Regions from separate parts of the Bradyrhizobium sp. 4 genome, predicted to be linked through region 1. Evidence: predicted binding sites of a transcription regulator. Region 1 holds the regulator's gene; each other region holds the start of a gene.
What was found. The regulator LexA, encoded in region 1, represses DNA repair genes until DNA is damaged. The targets are predictions, from matches to a motif close to TGTTCNNNNTGTGTTCNG.
Positions count from the first base shown of each region.

Region 2: IVB45_RS08960 (PA0069 family radical SAM protein) is a predicted target of LexA. The motif match lies at 1,135-1,152, and genes of this name have one in related genera.
Region 3: IVB45_RS11660 (putative DNA modification/repair radical SAM protein) is a predicted target of LexA. The motif match lies at 1,907-1,924, and genes of this name have one in related genera.
Region 4: IVB45_RS37140 (YifB family Mg chelatase-like AAA ATPase) is a predicted target of LexA. The motif match lies at 2,079-2,096, and genes of this name have one in related genera.

Region 1 covers NZ_CP064686.1:4,249,271-4,252,480, reverse strand. The annotation lists gene IVB45_RS19945 (ComEC/Rec2 family competence protein) at 1-601, shown strand, start outside; gene IVB45_RS19940 (hypothetical protein) at 732-1,166, opposite strand; gene lexA (transcriptional repressor LexA) at 1,730-2,431, opposite strand; gene glp (gephyrin-like molybdotransferase Glp) at 2,608-3,210, opposite strand, start outside.
Region 2 covers NZ_CP064686.1:1,959,435-1,962,644, reverse strand. The annotation lists gene IVB45_RS08960 (PA0069 family radical SAM protein) at 1-1,113, opposite strand, end outside; gene IVB45_RS08955 (phosphoketolase family protein) at 1,325-3,210, shown strand, end outside.
Region 3 covers NZ_CP064686.1:2,551,432-2,554,641, forward strand. The annotation lists gene IVB45_RS11655 (UdgX family uracil-DNA binding protein) at 1-591, opposite strand, end outside; gene IVB45_RS11660 (putative DNA modification/repair radical SAM protein) at 591-1,826, opposite strand; gene IVB45_RS11665 (DNA repair protein) at 1,990-2,778, shown strand; gene IVB45_RS11670 (DNA polymerase Y family protein) at 2,675-3,210, shown strand, end outside.
Region 4 covers NZ_CP064686.1:7,765,932-7,769,141, reverse strand. The annotation lists gene IVB45_RS37145 (hypothetical protein) at 88-429, opposite strand; gene IVB45_RS37140 (YifB family Mg chelatase-like AAA ATPase) at 482-2,020, opposite strand; gene IVB45_RS37135 (PilZ domain-containing protein) at 2,247-2,492, shown strand; gene IVB45_RS37130 (tetratricopeptide repeat protein) at 2,572-3,210, shown strand, end outside.

The DNA of each region.
Region 1 (3,210 bases):
GCCGCTACGCTGGTCCGGCGCCCTGGTCCTGCTGGCAGCGATCCTCTGGGGACTGTCGGCGCAGCAGCCCGACATCCTGATTGCCGGGGATGGCGCCAGCGTCGCGGTGCGGGGCAGGGACGGATATCTGCACCTGATCAGGACGAGCAAGGACAGCTTTTTGCTCAAGGAATGGCTCGCTGCCGACGCCGATCCGCGCGATGCCGGCAGAGCCTCGCTGGCCGATGGCGTGTCCTGTGACGAATCGGGCTGCGTGACGCCACTGGCCGACGGGAGGTTGGTCGCGCTGGCACTGCGCGTCGACGCTCTCGCGGACGATTGTAGTCGGGCCGCGCTGGTGGTGACGACACGCCCCGCGCCGCCCGATTGCGCGGCGATGGTGGTCGATCGGCAGCGGCTCGCCAGCCAGAGTGCGCTGGCGCTGACGCAGCGTGGTGACGGCTTTGCGGTTCACGCGGCGAGGGCGAGAGGCGCGAGCCGCCCCTGGTTGCCAGCCGGCGCAGGCGAGGGTGATTTCGACGGCAGCCTTGCGCCGAAGGCGATCGCGCCCCGCATCAAGGACGCAACGCCGGCGGAGACCGACTTGCAGGCCGACGATTGATCTGACGGTGCGGAGCAATGCAGTGGATTGGTGCATCTGCTCGGATTCGCTGGGCGCAAACCACGCCATCTCGCCGGCCACCGCCGGCGATGGCGATTCAATCTTGACCTCCGACCTCGTAGCGGCTGCGTCAGCCGATCGGCAGGCGCGTGACGGTCGGCTGCCTGTCGGCGATGACCTGCGCCTTGTGCTCGCGCTCCGTCACCGGCTGGGTCACAGGCAGTTGCAGCACGGTCGCGCGCTGGCCTTCGACGAGCTGCGTCACCAGCACATATTTGCCGTCCGGGAATTCGATCGCGTCATGATGGCGGTCGGGAACGTGCGGGTCGATCTTGCCGAACTTGCCCACGCGGGAATTGATGGTGCGCGTCCAGATCCAGCGATTGTCGTAGCGAACGTCGTCGGCGAAGGCGAGCTCCGTTCCCGGCAGCAGGCAGACGGCAACAGACGGATCGGCTGCCGAGGCGAAGCCGCGCGTCGAGGTGCCGCGGAAGCTTGTCGTGACGATCGTCTCGCCGACTTCGGCGGGGCGCGACGCGACGGCATGTAGGCTGTAGTCACACATCGGGTGCTCCTCATGCTGGGATAGCAACCCGCGTCTCTTCGAGGCGCAGGCCTCTATCAGAGTGGAAGCACGAACGCTCTGCTTGGTTGTGGGCAAATCTGCGGCTGCGTTCCGCAAGCCGCGATCACATTATCTTTCCCGCATTCAATAGGAACAAAGCCTGCTACGATGCATTCGGGAGGCGCGTGTCCGAATGTTGCCAGCCCGGATATTGCCGACTTGGCTGCAACGGTTGCTCGATCGCATTCCGCACGTTGCGGACGATCGCTGGCCGCCATTTCCTCGAACACTTGAGCCGCGCAGCGGTGCTGCTTCGTGGGCATCGCGAGGAGCCAGCGCCGGAGGAGGGGCCGGATAGTCTGTGCAGAACCAGAAAGACTATCCAGCCGGAGCGGAAGATGATCCGCTCCAATCTCTGACCGGCGATACCGATCGGAAGCGCGCGAGGCGCCAAGCACCTCCAGTATGAAGTACTCCCCGGTATCAAGGACGCCAGGTATCAAGGACGCCCGGTATCAAGGACGCCCGGTATCAAGGACGCCCGGTATCAAGGACGCCCGGTATCAGTACTTCCGGTAAAGCCCGATCAGCTTGCCCTGAATCTTCACCCGGTTAGGCGGCAGGATACGGACCTCATAGGCCGCGTTGGCGGGCTCGAGCGCGATCGAGGCGCCGCGCCGGCGGAAGCGCTTCAGCGTGGCTTCCTCGTCGTCGATCAGCGCCACCACGATGTCGCCGGTATCGGCGCTCTCGTTGCGCTGAATCAACGCCATGTCGCCGTCGAGGATGCCGGCCTCGACCATGGAATCACCGCGCACTTCGAGCGCGTAATGCTCGCCCGAGCCGAGCATGTCAGGCGGTACGCTGATAGTATGGCTGCGGGTCTGCAACGCCTCGATCGGCGTGCCGGCCGCGATGCGACCCATCACCGGCACCGCGACGGGACGTTCGCCCTCGTCCGCGGGCAGGCTGGAGCTCGCGCGCACCTTGCCGAGATTGCCCTCGATGACGCTCGGCGTGAAGCCGCGGCGGCTGCCTGCGGCTGCCTGGAGCTCCGGCAGCTTGATGACTTCAATCGCACGGGCGCGGTTGGGCAGGCGTCGGATAAAGCCACGCTCCTCGAGCGCCGTGATCAGGCGATGGATGCCCGACTTCGAGCGCAGGTCGAGCGCATCCTTCATCTCGTCGAAGGAGGGCGGTACGCCGCTTTCCTTCAGACGTTCACTGATGAACCGCAGAAGCTCGTATTGTTTGCGCGTTAACATCTCGACCAAAGTCCCCCGGTTGATGTCGTCCGATTCCGAGACGCTGAATTCGGCAATATGCCGCTACATGCTCGAAACAAATCATGAACGGACACTATATGTTCGATACATGTTCCGCAACTGCTTAATTTACCGTGAACAGAGCAAAGTTGGCGGAACGCGCATTGCCGGGGCGCTCAGACAGGGAGCCGCAACACTTCGCAAGCCGTGCCGGCTTCGGCCTTCGGCGCGAACGGTGCGCGCACGAGAAGTGCCTGCGCTGCAGCGAGATTCGCAAGCAGCGAAGAGTCCTGATGATTGACGGGAAGAACGACGCGTGTGCCATCGTCGCGCTCCTCCAGATGCGCGCGCAGATAGTCCTCGCGCTGGTCGTTGGCGCTGACGTCGCGGCCGAGCACGGCGCGCTCACGGCGATGGTGAATCACTGAACGGCCCGACAGGGCACGAATCAGCGGCACCATGAACAGGAAAGCGCACACGTAGGACGACACGGGATTGCCCGGCAGACCGATCACGCCCATTGCGCCGAGCCGCCCGTGCATCATCGGCTTGCCTGGCCGCATCGCGATCTTCCAGAACGCCATCGCGATGCCTTCGTCCCGCAGTGCCTGCTGGACCAGATCGTGGTCGCCGACCGATGCGCCTCCGGTCGTGATCAGGATGTCGGCGCCGCTCTCACGGGCGCGGCGGATGCCGGCGGTGGTGGCCTCCAGCGTGTCGGCGGAAATACCGAGGTCGATGGTCTCGGCGCCTTCGCTGCGGGCGAGCGCGTGCAGGGC
Region 2 (3,210 bases), 2.3 Mb from region 1:
CGTCGTCAGCTTGGAGCGCCGCTTGTTCAGCCCCAGCCTGTCGCAGGCGATCTCGAAGCGGCGACCGATGGTCCAGGCCATCGGGCCGGTGCCCTTCATGCGCTCGCCCCATTTCGCGTCGTAGTCGCGGCCGCCGCGCATGTCGCGGATCAGCGTGAAGACGTGGCGATAGCGGTCCGGATAGTTCGCCATCAGCCATTCACGAAAGAGATCGCGCACCTCGAGTGGCAACCGCAGCAGCACGTAGGAGGCTTCCTTGACGCCGGCATGGGCGGCAGCATCCAGGATGCGTTCGATCTCGGAATCGTTCAGCGCGGGAATCAGGGGCGCGACCATGACGGTGGTCGGAATGCCGGCCTCGGAAAGCTGCTTCAGCGCCTCCAGCCGCTTCGGCGGCGTGGACGCCCGCGGCTCCATGGTGCGCGCCAGCTTCGGATCGAGCGAGGTCACGGAGATGCCGACCTTGGCGAGGTTGCGTTTGGCCATGCGCGCGAGAATGTCGATGTCGCGGGTCACCAGCGCCGACTTGGTGACGATCCCGACGGGATGGCCGGCGCGCTCCAGCACCTCCAGAATGCCGCGCATGATTTTGCGCTCGCGCTCGATCGGCTGATAGGGATCGGTGTTGGTGCCGATCGCGATCATCCGCGGCTCGTAGCCCGGCGCCGCAAGCTCCTTCTCGAGCAGCGCCGGCGCCTCGGGCTTCACGAACAGCTTCGACTCGAAGTCGAGCCCCGGCGACAGGCCGAGATAGGCATGCGTCGGCCGCGCGAAGCAATAGACGCAGCCGTGCTCGCAGCCGCGGTAGGGATTGATCGAACGGTCGAAGCCGATGTCGGGAGATTCGTTGCGGGTGATCACCTTGCGCGAGGCGTCGATCCCGACCGTGGTCTTGAACGGAGGCAGTTCGTCAAGGCTCTGCCAGCCATCGTCGAATGCGACGCGCGCCTCGGCCTCAAAGCGGCCGCTGGCGTTGGACTGCGCGCCCCGGCCTCGCCTGCGCTGGCGGTCGATGGCGACCGCCAGCTCAGGGAAGTCAGAAGGCGCACCCGCCGGCTCGGAGGGCGCCGTGACCGGCGGGTGCTTGAGAGCATGAGAGGATGCTGGACTCATGAAGCCAAGATAGCACGTCGAAGGAACAAATCAAGAACACAAACCAAAAACGTGAAAACAACCCCATGCACAGTAGAGTTGCCCAAACTTCGCGCGCCTGCTTTTGACCTCACGCAACAGTGGCGTCACGGCGATCTCGTTTGATGCTGCCGAAGGATCGATCTAGCCGGAACTCGGTTGGTGACGATCCCGGGTGAAGTTCGGCAGGAACATGACAAATCAACAACAATTGGCCGCAGCGAGCAGCGACCTCAATCTGCTCGACCGCTATTGGCGCGCCGCGAACTATCTCTCCGTCGGGCAGATTTACCTGCTCGACAATCCGCTGCTGCGCGAGCCGTTACGGCCCGAGCACATCAAGCCGCGTTTGCTCGGCCATTGGGGCACGACGCCCGGTTTGAACTTCATTTATGCCCATCTCAACCGCGTCATCCGCGCGCTGGACCTGAGCGTGATCTATGTGTGCGGTCCCGGCCACGGCGGCCCCGGCATGGTCGCCAACACCTATCTCGAAGGCAGCTACAGCGAGATCTATCCCGATATCTCGCGCGATACCGACGGGTTGCGCAAACTGTTCAGGCAATTCTCCTTCCCCGGCGGCATCCCGAGTCACGCGGCGCCGGAGACGCCGGGCTCGATTCACGAAGGCGGTGAGCTCGGTTACGCGCTGGTGCATGCCTATGGCGCGGCATTCGACAATCCCGACCTGATCGTCGCCTGTGTCGTCGGAGACGGCGAGGCCGAGACTGGCCCGCTCGCGGCGTCCTGGCACTCCAACAAGTTCCTCAATCCTGCCCATGACGGCGCGGTGCTGCCGATCCTGCATCTCAACGGTTACAAGATTGCCAACCCAACCGTGCTCGGCCGGATGCGCGACGACGAGATCCGCGATCTCTTCCGCGGGCTCGGCCACGAGCCGCTATTCGTCGAGGGCGACGATCCGAAATTGATGCACCAGGCCATGGCGGACGCGCTCGACGTCGCGTTCGCCAGCATCCGGTCGATCCAGCAGCACGCCCGCGACGGCCGCAAGAGCGTCGAACGCCCGCGTTGGCCGATGATCGTGCTACGCAGCCCGAAGGGCTGGACCGGCCCCAAGGAAGTCGACGGCAAGAAGGTCGAGGGTTTTTGGCGTGCACATCAGGTGCCGGTCGCGAACTGCCGCGACAACCCGGCGCATCTGAAGATTCTCGAAGACTGGATGCGCAGCTACGAGCCGGAAAAGCTATTCGACGCGAACGGCGCGCTCGTTGCCGAGCTCCAGGCGCTCGCGCCCGAAGGCAATCGCCGCATGGGCGCCAATCCGCACGCCAATGGCGGCCTTCTGAAGAAGGAGCTGAAGCTGCCGGACTTCCGCAGCTTCGCCGTCAAGGTCCCTCAGCCGGGCGGCATCGTGGCGGAGGCAACCCGCGAGCTCGGCAAATTCCTGCGCGACGTCATCCGCCTCAACGCCGAGGCCCGCAACTTCCGCATCATGGGCCCGGACGAAACCGCCTCAAACCGGCTCGATGCGGTGTTCGAGGCCACCGAACGCGTCTGGATGGAGCCGACAAAACCTTACGACGTGCATCTCGCCCAGGACGGACGCGTGATGGAAGTCCTGAGCGAACATCTCTGCCAGGGCTGGTTAGAGGGCTACCTGCTCACGGGTCGGCACGGCTTCTTCTCCTGCTACGAGGCGTTCATCCACATCGTGGATTCCATGTTCAACCAGCATGCCAAATGGCTGAAAGTGACGCGGCATCTGCCGTGGCGACGCCCGATCGCCTCGCTCAACTATCTGCTGACATCGCATGTCTGGCGCCAGGACCACAACGGCTTCAGCCATCAGGACCCCGGATTCGTCGATCTCGTCGCCAACAAGAAGGCCGATATCGTCCGCATTTACTTCCCACCGGACGCCAACACGCTGCTGTGGATCGCCGATCACTGCCTGCGCACCTATGACCGCATCAACGTCATCGTGGCCGGCAAGCAGCCGGCGCCGCAATGGCTGTCGATGCAGGAGGCAGCCACGCACTGCGATGCCGGCATTGGCATCTGGAGCTGGGCCGGGACGGAAGACGCGAATGGCGAGCCCGATGTCGTGATGGCCTG
Region 3 (3,210 bases), 1.7 Mb from region 1:
GCTCGGTGCCTCGCTCTTGCTGACGCCTGATGTGAACGAGAGCGCGTGGCCATCCCAATGCGCGCATAAATCCGGCGTCAGGATCGACCAGGGCATGTCGGCAAAGCGCCGGGCGAAGAACGGCGCGGCGAGCTCGACGATATGATGCTCCGGCTCGAACCAGGCGACATAGTGTGCTTCGCGTTCCCTGCCGATCTCGCGGAAGCGCACGAAGGCGTGCATCTTGTGCTCGTCGCGGTAGACCGCCTTTGCCATGGCCGTGACTTGCGCGACATCGAGATCGGTCGCGACCTCGATGAGATCGTGATTGTCCTTCAGCCGAAACAGCAGGCGATAGAGGATCGCGAAACGCTCGGGATCGCGATGCAGGATCGCGGCCTTGGCGAACTCGACGAATTTTGCAGGCACGTTGAAGGTGCCGTCGCCAGCCGCCGGCAGCGGAGACGATGACGGCGTCGCGAACAGCTCCGCTTCGCCGCCCTGCACGGCCCAGATGACATCGGCCGGTTTCATTTGGTGAAGCACGAGGCTACGCGCGGCTTTACGCCAGCCATCGAAATCGGTTTCGTTCTCGAGGGTGATATATTGCATCAGAAGCCAAATCCCAGTTGCGTTGCCTTCGGCTTGAACCGTTCGATCAGCCGTGCCTCGTCGAGGCGGTGCGGCGCGGGACGGTGGTCGCTGAGGACGATGAACGGCAGCGCCTTGTTGCGGGGCACATGCAGCCGCGCGAGATCGGCAACGCGGATCGTGGTCGTGCGCCGCGTTGCGATGATGCGATCGACCGCCTTGGTGCCGAAGCCCGGCACGCGCAACAACTCCTCGCGGCTGGCGCGGTTGACGTCGAGCGGGAAGCAGTCGCGGTGGCGTAATGCCCAGGCGAGTTTTGGATCGATGTCGAGCGGCAGCATCGCACTGTCGTCGACGATCTCGCCGACGTCAAAACCGTAGAACCGCATCAGCCAGTCGGCCTGGTAGAGTCGGTGCTCGCGCAGCAAGGGCGGCGCGCGCAGAGGCAGCGCGCGGCTGGCATCGGGGATCGGGCTGAACGCGGAATAGTAGACGCGCCTCAGCCTGTATGAACCGTAGAGATTGGCGCTGGTGTGGAGGATGGTGTGGTCGGAGGCCGCGTCGGCGCCGACGATCATCTGCGTGCTTTGGCCGGCCGGCGCGAAGCGCTGCGGCTTGGCTTTCGTGTTCGCGTTGCGGCTTTCCTCGGCCTCGTCCAGCTTCAGCCGCAGCCGGCCCATGGTGCGGCGGATCGCGCGCACGTCCTTCTCGGGCGCGAATTGCTGCAGGCTCGTCTCCTGCGGCATCTCGATGTTGATGGAGAGACGGTCGGCATATTTGCCAGCCTCGGAGATCAATACATCGTCGGCCTCGGGGATCGTTTTGAGATGGATGTAGCCACGGAAGTGATGCTCCTCGCGCAGTTTGCGCGCGACGCTTACCACCTGCTCCATGGTGTAGTCGGGGTTGCGGATGATGCCGGAGGAGAGAAACAGTCCTTCGATGTAATTGCGCCGGTAGAAGTCGAGCGTCAGCTTGACGACTTCGTCGATCGTGAAGCGGGCACGCGGCACGTTGGAGGAGGCGCGGTTGACGCAATAGAGGCAGTCGTAATTGCAGGCGTTGGTCAGCAGCACCTTGAGCAGCGAGATGCAGCGGCCGTCCGGCGCGTAGGAATGGCAAATGCCCATGCCGGGCGCGGTCGATCCCATGCCCTTGCCGTCGCTGGAATCCCGTCTCTCGGTGCCGCTGGAGGCGCAGGACGCGTCGTACTTGGCGGCGTCCGCCAGGATTTCCAGCTTGCGTTGCACGTCCATATTGGAATCCCTTTGATTCAGCTGATGAATCCCGAAGAGTGCCAATTCGATTGACTCTCCAGGCGGCGTTAGCTTTATATTAGAACATACCATGAACAATTGAGCCAGCCGTTGGTTCTCTTTTTGAGAGCCACGGCAATCACCCCTTCAAGGAGCGGCGACCATGAGCGGCGCACGCATCAGCGCGCTTGCAGCCTTGCGCGGCCAGATCGAGCGCATCGAGACGGCGGAGGTCGTGCATCATCGCGACCGTGTCGCGCTCGGCCATCGCGAGGCCGACAACGCGCTAAAGGGCGGGCTCGCGCGCGCGGCAATCCACGAGGTATTTTGCGAGGGGCGTCAGGGCGCGGCCGCGACGGGCTTTGTCACCGGACTTGCGGGGCGGATGACGGCGCGAAAACCGCTGCTGTGGGTGCGGCAGGATTTTTCAGAAATTGAAACCGGTGCGCTGTCGATGAGCGGGCTCACCGAGATCGGTCTCGATCCGCGCCGCATGGTGATGGTGCGCGCCGCCGACGTGGAGAGTGCGTTGCGCACGTCGGCCGATGCGCTCGCCTGCGACGCGCTGGGTGCCGTCGTGCTCGAGCTCTGGGGCGAGACGAGGCAGTTCGATCTGGTGGCGAGCCGCAAGCTGACGCTGGCTGCGCAATCTTCCGGTGTCACCGGCCTGTTGCTGCGGATGGCCGCGCAACCTTTACCCTCAACCGCCGAGACCAGATGGATGCTGCGCGCGGCGCATTCGCCGCCGGGCGCGATGTGGAGCGCTTGGGGGGCGCCGCGTTTCGATGCCGAGCTCCTGCGCAATCGTCATGGCCCGTGCGGGCGGTGGATCATGGAATGGAAATGTGATGAGTGCCAGTTCTCTGAATCGTCGGCGTATCCTCAGCCTGTGGCTGCCGCGCCTGCCCATCGATCGGATCCAGCGGTTCTTCGGCAACGTCGGACTGCATGAAAATAATGCGCCCAGCATCGTCGTTGCCAAGGACAGCAACGCGTTGGTGATCCATGCGCTGCACGAGGCGGCCGAGCGCCTCGGTCTGCATATCGGCCAGCCTCTGGCCAATGCCCGGGCGATGTGTCCTGATTTAAAGGTGTTCGACGCCGATGCCGTGGCCGATGCCAAGACGATCGGCGACATCGCCGACTGGTGCGATCGTTTCACGCCGCTGGTGGCACTCGATCCGCCGCACGGGCTGTTCCTCGACATCACCGGCTGCGCGCATCTGTTCGGCGGCGAGGCTGCGCTGTTGCAAACCCTTGTCCGTGCCCTCGATCGCCAGGGCTTTGCCGTCAGCGCGGCGATCGCCGGCACCTCGGTCTGCGCGCGCACGCTGACGCGGCAATCTTCAAGGACCATCGTTGCCGATGGCGGGGAGGCGGCGGC
Region 4 (3,210 bases), 3.5 Mb from region 1:
CTGATGGGCCTTATGGTTTGCAGAGCGTAAAGGAAACTCGTTACCGCCGGGTTGATGCCGGTATCGGGGGATGAGAGTCTCGGTCGGTTAGGCGCTTTTGTTGGTTTTTCGCTCGACTTCAGTGAGAACCAAATAGCTGTTCTTGCCAAAGCTGATCGCCCACAGCGCCGCCCAGGTACCCCACCTGTTCCTGACCTCGATCTCGACGGTTTGGCCGGGACTGCTGCGAACGACGAGCGGCTGGCTCCTGCCCCAATCAATGCTCGCATCGATCGTGCAGGTGCCGGCCGGCAGCGTGATCTCCAACACGTCGTTTCGTGCAAGCTTCCCAACACTGGTCCCGTTGACCCACAGCTCGTACGACCTCAGCCAATCGGCATATTGGGACGCACGAACAAATCTGATGGTGCAGGCATTCGCATCGGTCATGATCAATCTCGGGCATGGTGATGTTGTCGAGAAAGCTGCGGCGGCGCATCGCTCACGCCAGCTGCCGCACATCTTCCGCGAGCGCGCGGTAGGACAGCGCCTCGGCGAGGTGCAGACGGCCGATTTTGTCGGCGCCGTCGAGATCGGCGAGCGTGCGCGCCACCCGGAGCACGCGGTGATAGCCACGCGCCGACAGCCGCATGGTCTCGGCGGCGTCGCGCAGGAGCTTCTGGCCTTGCGCATCCGGCTTGGCGATCTCCTCCAGCACCGAGGCCGGCGCTTCGGCATTGGTGCGAACCTTCGGCAGGCCGGCATTCGCGTAGCGTGCGAGCTGGATGTCGCGCGCCGCCGCCACGCGCGCGGCGACTTCGGCTGAGCCCTCTGCCGGCGGCGGCAGGATCAGGTCGGCGGCGGTCACCGCGGGAACCTCGATGCGCAAATCGATGCGGTCCATCAGTGGTCCCGAGATGCGGGCCTGGTAGTCGCCGGTGCAGCGATCGATGCGGCCGCGCTTGCAGGCATAGCCGGGCTCGAACGCATTGCCGCAGCGGCAGGGATTCATCGCGGCGACCAGCATGAAGCGCGCGGGATAGGTGACGCGGTGATTGGCGCGGGACACCGAGACCTCGCCGTTCTCCAGCGGCTGGCGCAACGAATCCAGCACGCGCGGATCGAATTCGGGGAGCTCGTCGAGGAACAGCACGCCCTGATGCGCGAGCGAGATCTCGCCGGGCCGGGCGCGCATGCCGCCGCCGGTGAGCGCGGCCATGCTGGCGGAATGATGCGGCGAGCGGAACGGCCGCCGCGCCGTCAGCGCGCCGCCCTCGATCTCGCCGGCAACAGAGGCGATCATCGAGACCTCGAGCAACTCGCCCGGTGACAGCGGTGGCAGGATCGAGGGCAGGCGTGCCGCCAGCATCGATTTGCCGGCGCCCGGCGCGCCGATCATGAGCAGGTGATGACCGCCGGCGGCCGCGATCTCCAGCGCCCGCTTGGCGCTCTCCTGTCCCTTGATGTCGCGCAGGTCGAGCGGCGAGGCAGCGGATTCATGCACCTTCGGCACGGGCCGCGACAGCACCTGCGTTCCCTTGAAGTGGTTGGCGATCTGGATCAGCGAACTCGCGGCGATGATCTGGATGTCCGGACTCGCCCACGCCGCTTCCGAGCCGCAAGCCGCCGGACAGATCAGCCCCTCCTCGCGCACATTGGCGCCGATCGCGGCGGGAAGAACACCGGCCACCGGCGCGATCGATCCGTCGAGGCCAAGCTCGCCCAGAACAGTGAAGCCGGTCAGCGCATCCGGCGGGATCGCGCCGATCGCCCCCATCAGCCCAAGCGCGATCGGCAGGTCATAATGGCTGCCCTCCTTGGGCAGATCGGCGGGCGCGAGATTGACGGTGATCCGCCGCGCCGGCAGCGCCAGCCCCGAGGCGATCAGCGCCGAGCGGACCCGCTCACGTGCCTCCGACACCGCCTTGTCCGGGAGACCGACGATCGCGAAGGCCGGAAGACCCGGCGCGACCTGCACCTGCACGTCGACCGCACGGGCCTCGATCCCCTCAAAGGCGACGGTAGAAACCCGCTGAACCATGCCCGAACCAGCCTGCCCTTTTGCACAATTAGGGGTAGCAGAGCGGGCCGGTTCTTGCAAGAACAATACAGGAACATGCTCAGGGGCCGGGAGGTCCTAACTGAACGTAAACACGACGAAGACACTACGCCTCGAATGCAAGCTGCTCTGCTCAGCACATCCCAACGAATGTCCGCTACTCCTAGGGGTGCGGGATGGGCCGTGGTCTAACGGGTGAACAATTCAAATGCTTGCAAATCGCCGGAGAAGCGAACGACGGATGTGCACGCGGCTCGCCAAGATTCACTTTGGCGCGGGTTCGCTGCCGCGGGACTGCACGATCACGGATATTTCGGATGGCGGCGTGAAAGTGGTGGCGGAGTTCCTGGAAGTGCCGCCGCAATTCACCATCATCTTCGCGCCCGACTATTCCCGGCAGTGCCGCCTGCGCTGGCGCATCGGCTGCGAGTTCGGCGCTGAATTCACCGACTGAGCCGCGCAAGCGCCCCGCCTTAACGGGACTTTAGCGTTAATCGGTAAGCATCTCTGATCAGTCGCCGAGTGATCAGAGTATGTCCAAGCGTTTGTCCGTCGCCTCTCCTCCGGCGAGATATCTGTTTTCCGCGCTTCTGATCCTGGCTCTTGGCGGCTGTCAGACCACTGGCATCGAGGACATCACCGGCGCGCTCGGCGGAAAATCGGAAACGGCTGGCAGGGCCGACACCAAGCCGGACGTGAGGCCGGACATGGACGCGCTGCGCGAGCGCTATCGCGCCAAGCCTGGCGATCCCAACGTCGCGCTCGAATACGGCAAGGCGTTGCGCCAGACCGGCCAGCGCGCGCAGGCGCTCGCGGTGCTGGAGCAGGCCGTGCTCGCCCATTCCAGCAACAAGGCGCTGCTCGCAGGCTACGGCCGCGCGCTCGCCGACAGCGGCAGTTTCCAGCAGGCGTTCGACGTTCTCGGCCGCGCGCATTCGCCCGAGGATCCCGACTGGCATATCCTGTCGGCGCAGGGCGCCGCCCTCGATCAACTCGGCCGCAACGAGGAAGCGCAGCAATATTACGCCGCCGCGCTCAAGATCGTGCCGGACGAGCCGTCGGTGCTGTCCAATCTCGGACTGTCCTACATGCTGCAGAACAATCTGCCGCGGGCAGAGGAAACGATGCGCCGGGCGCACGCGCGCAATCCCGCCGATCTCCGCGTGCGCGCC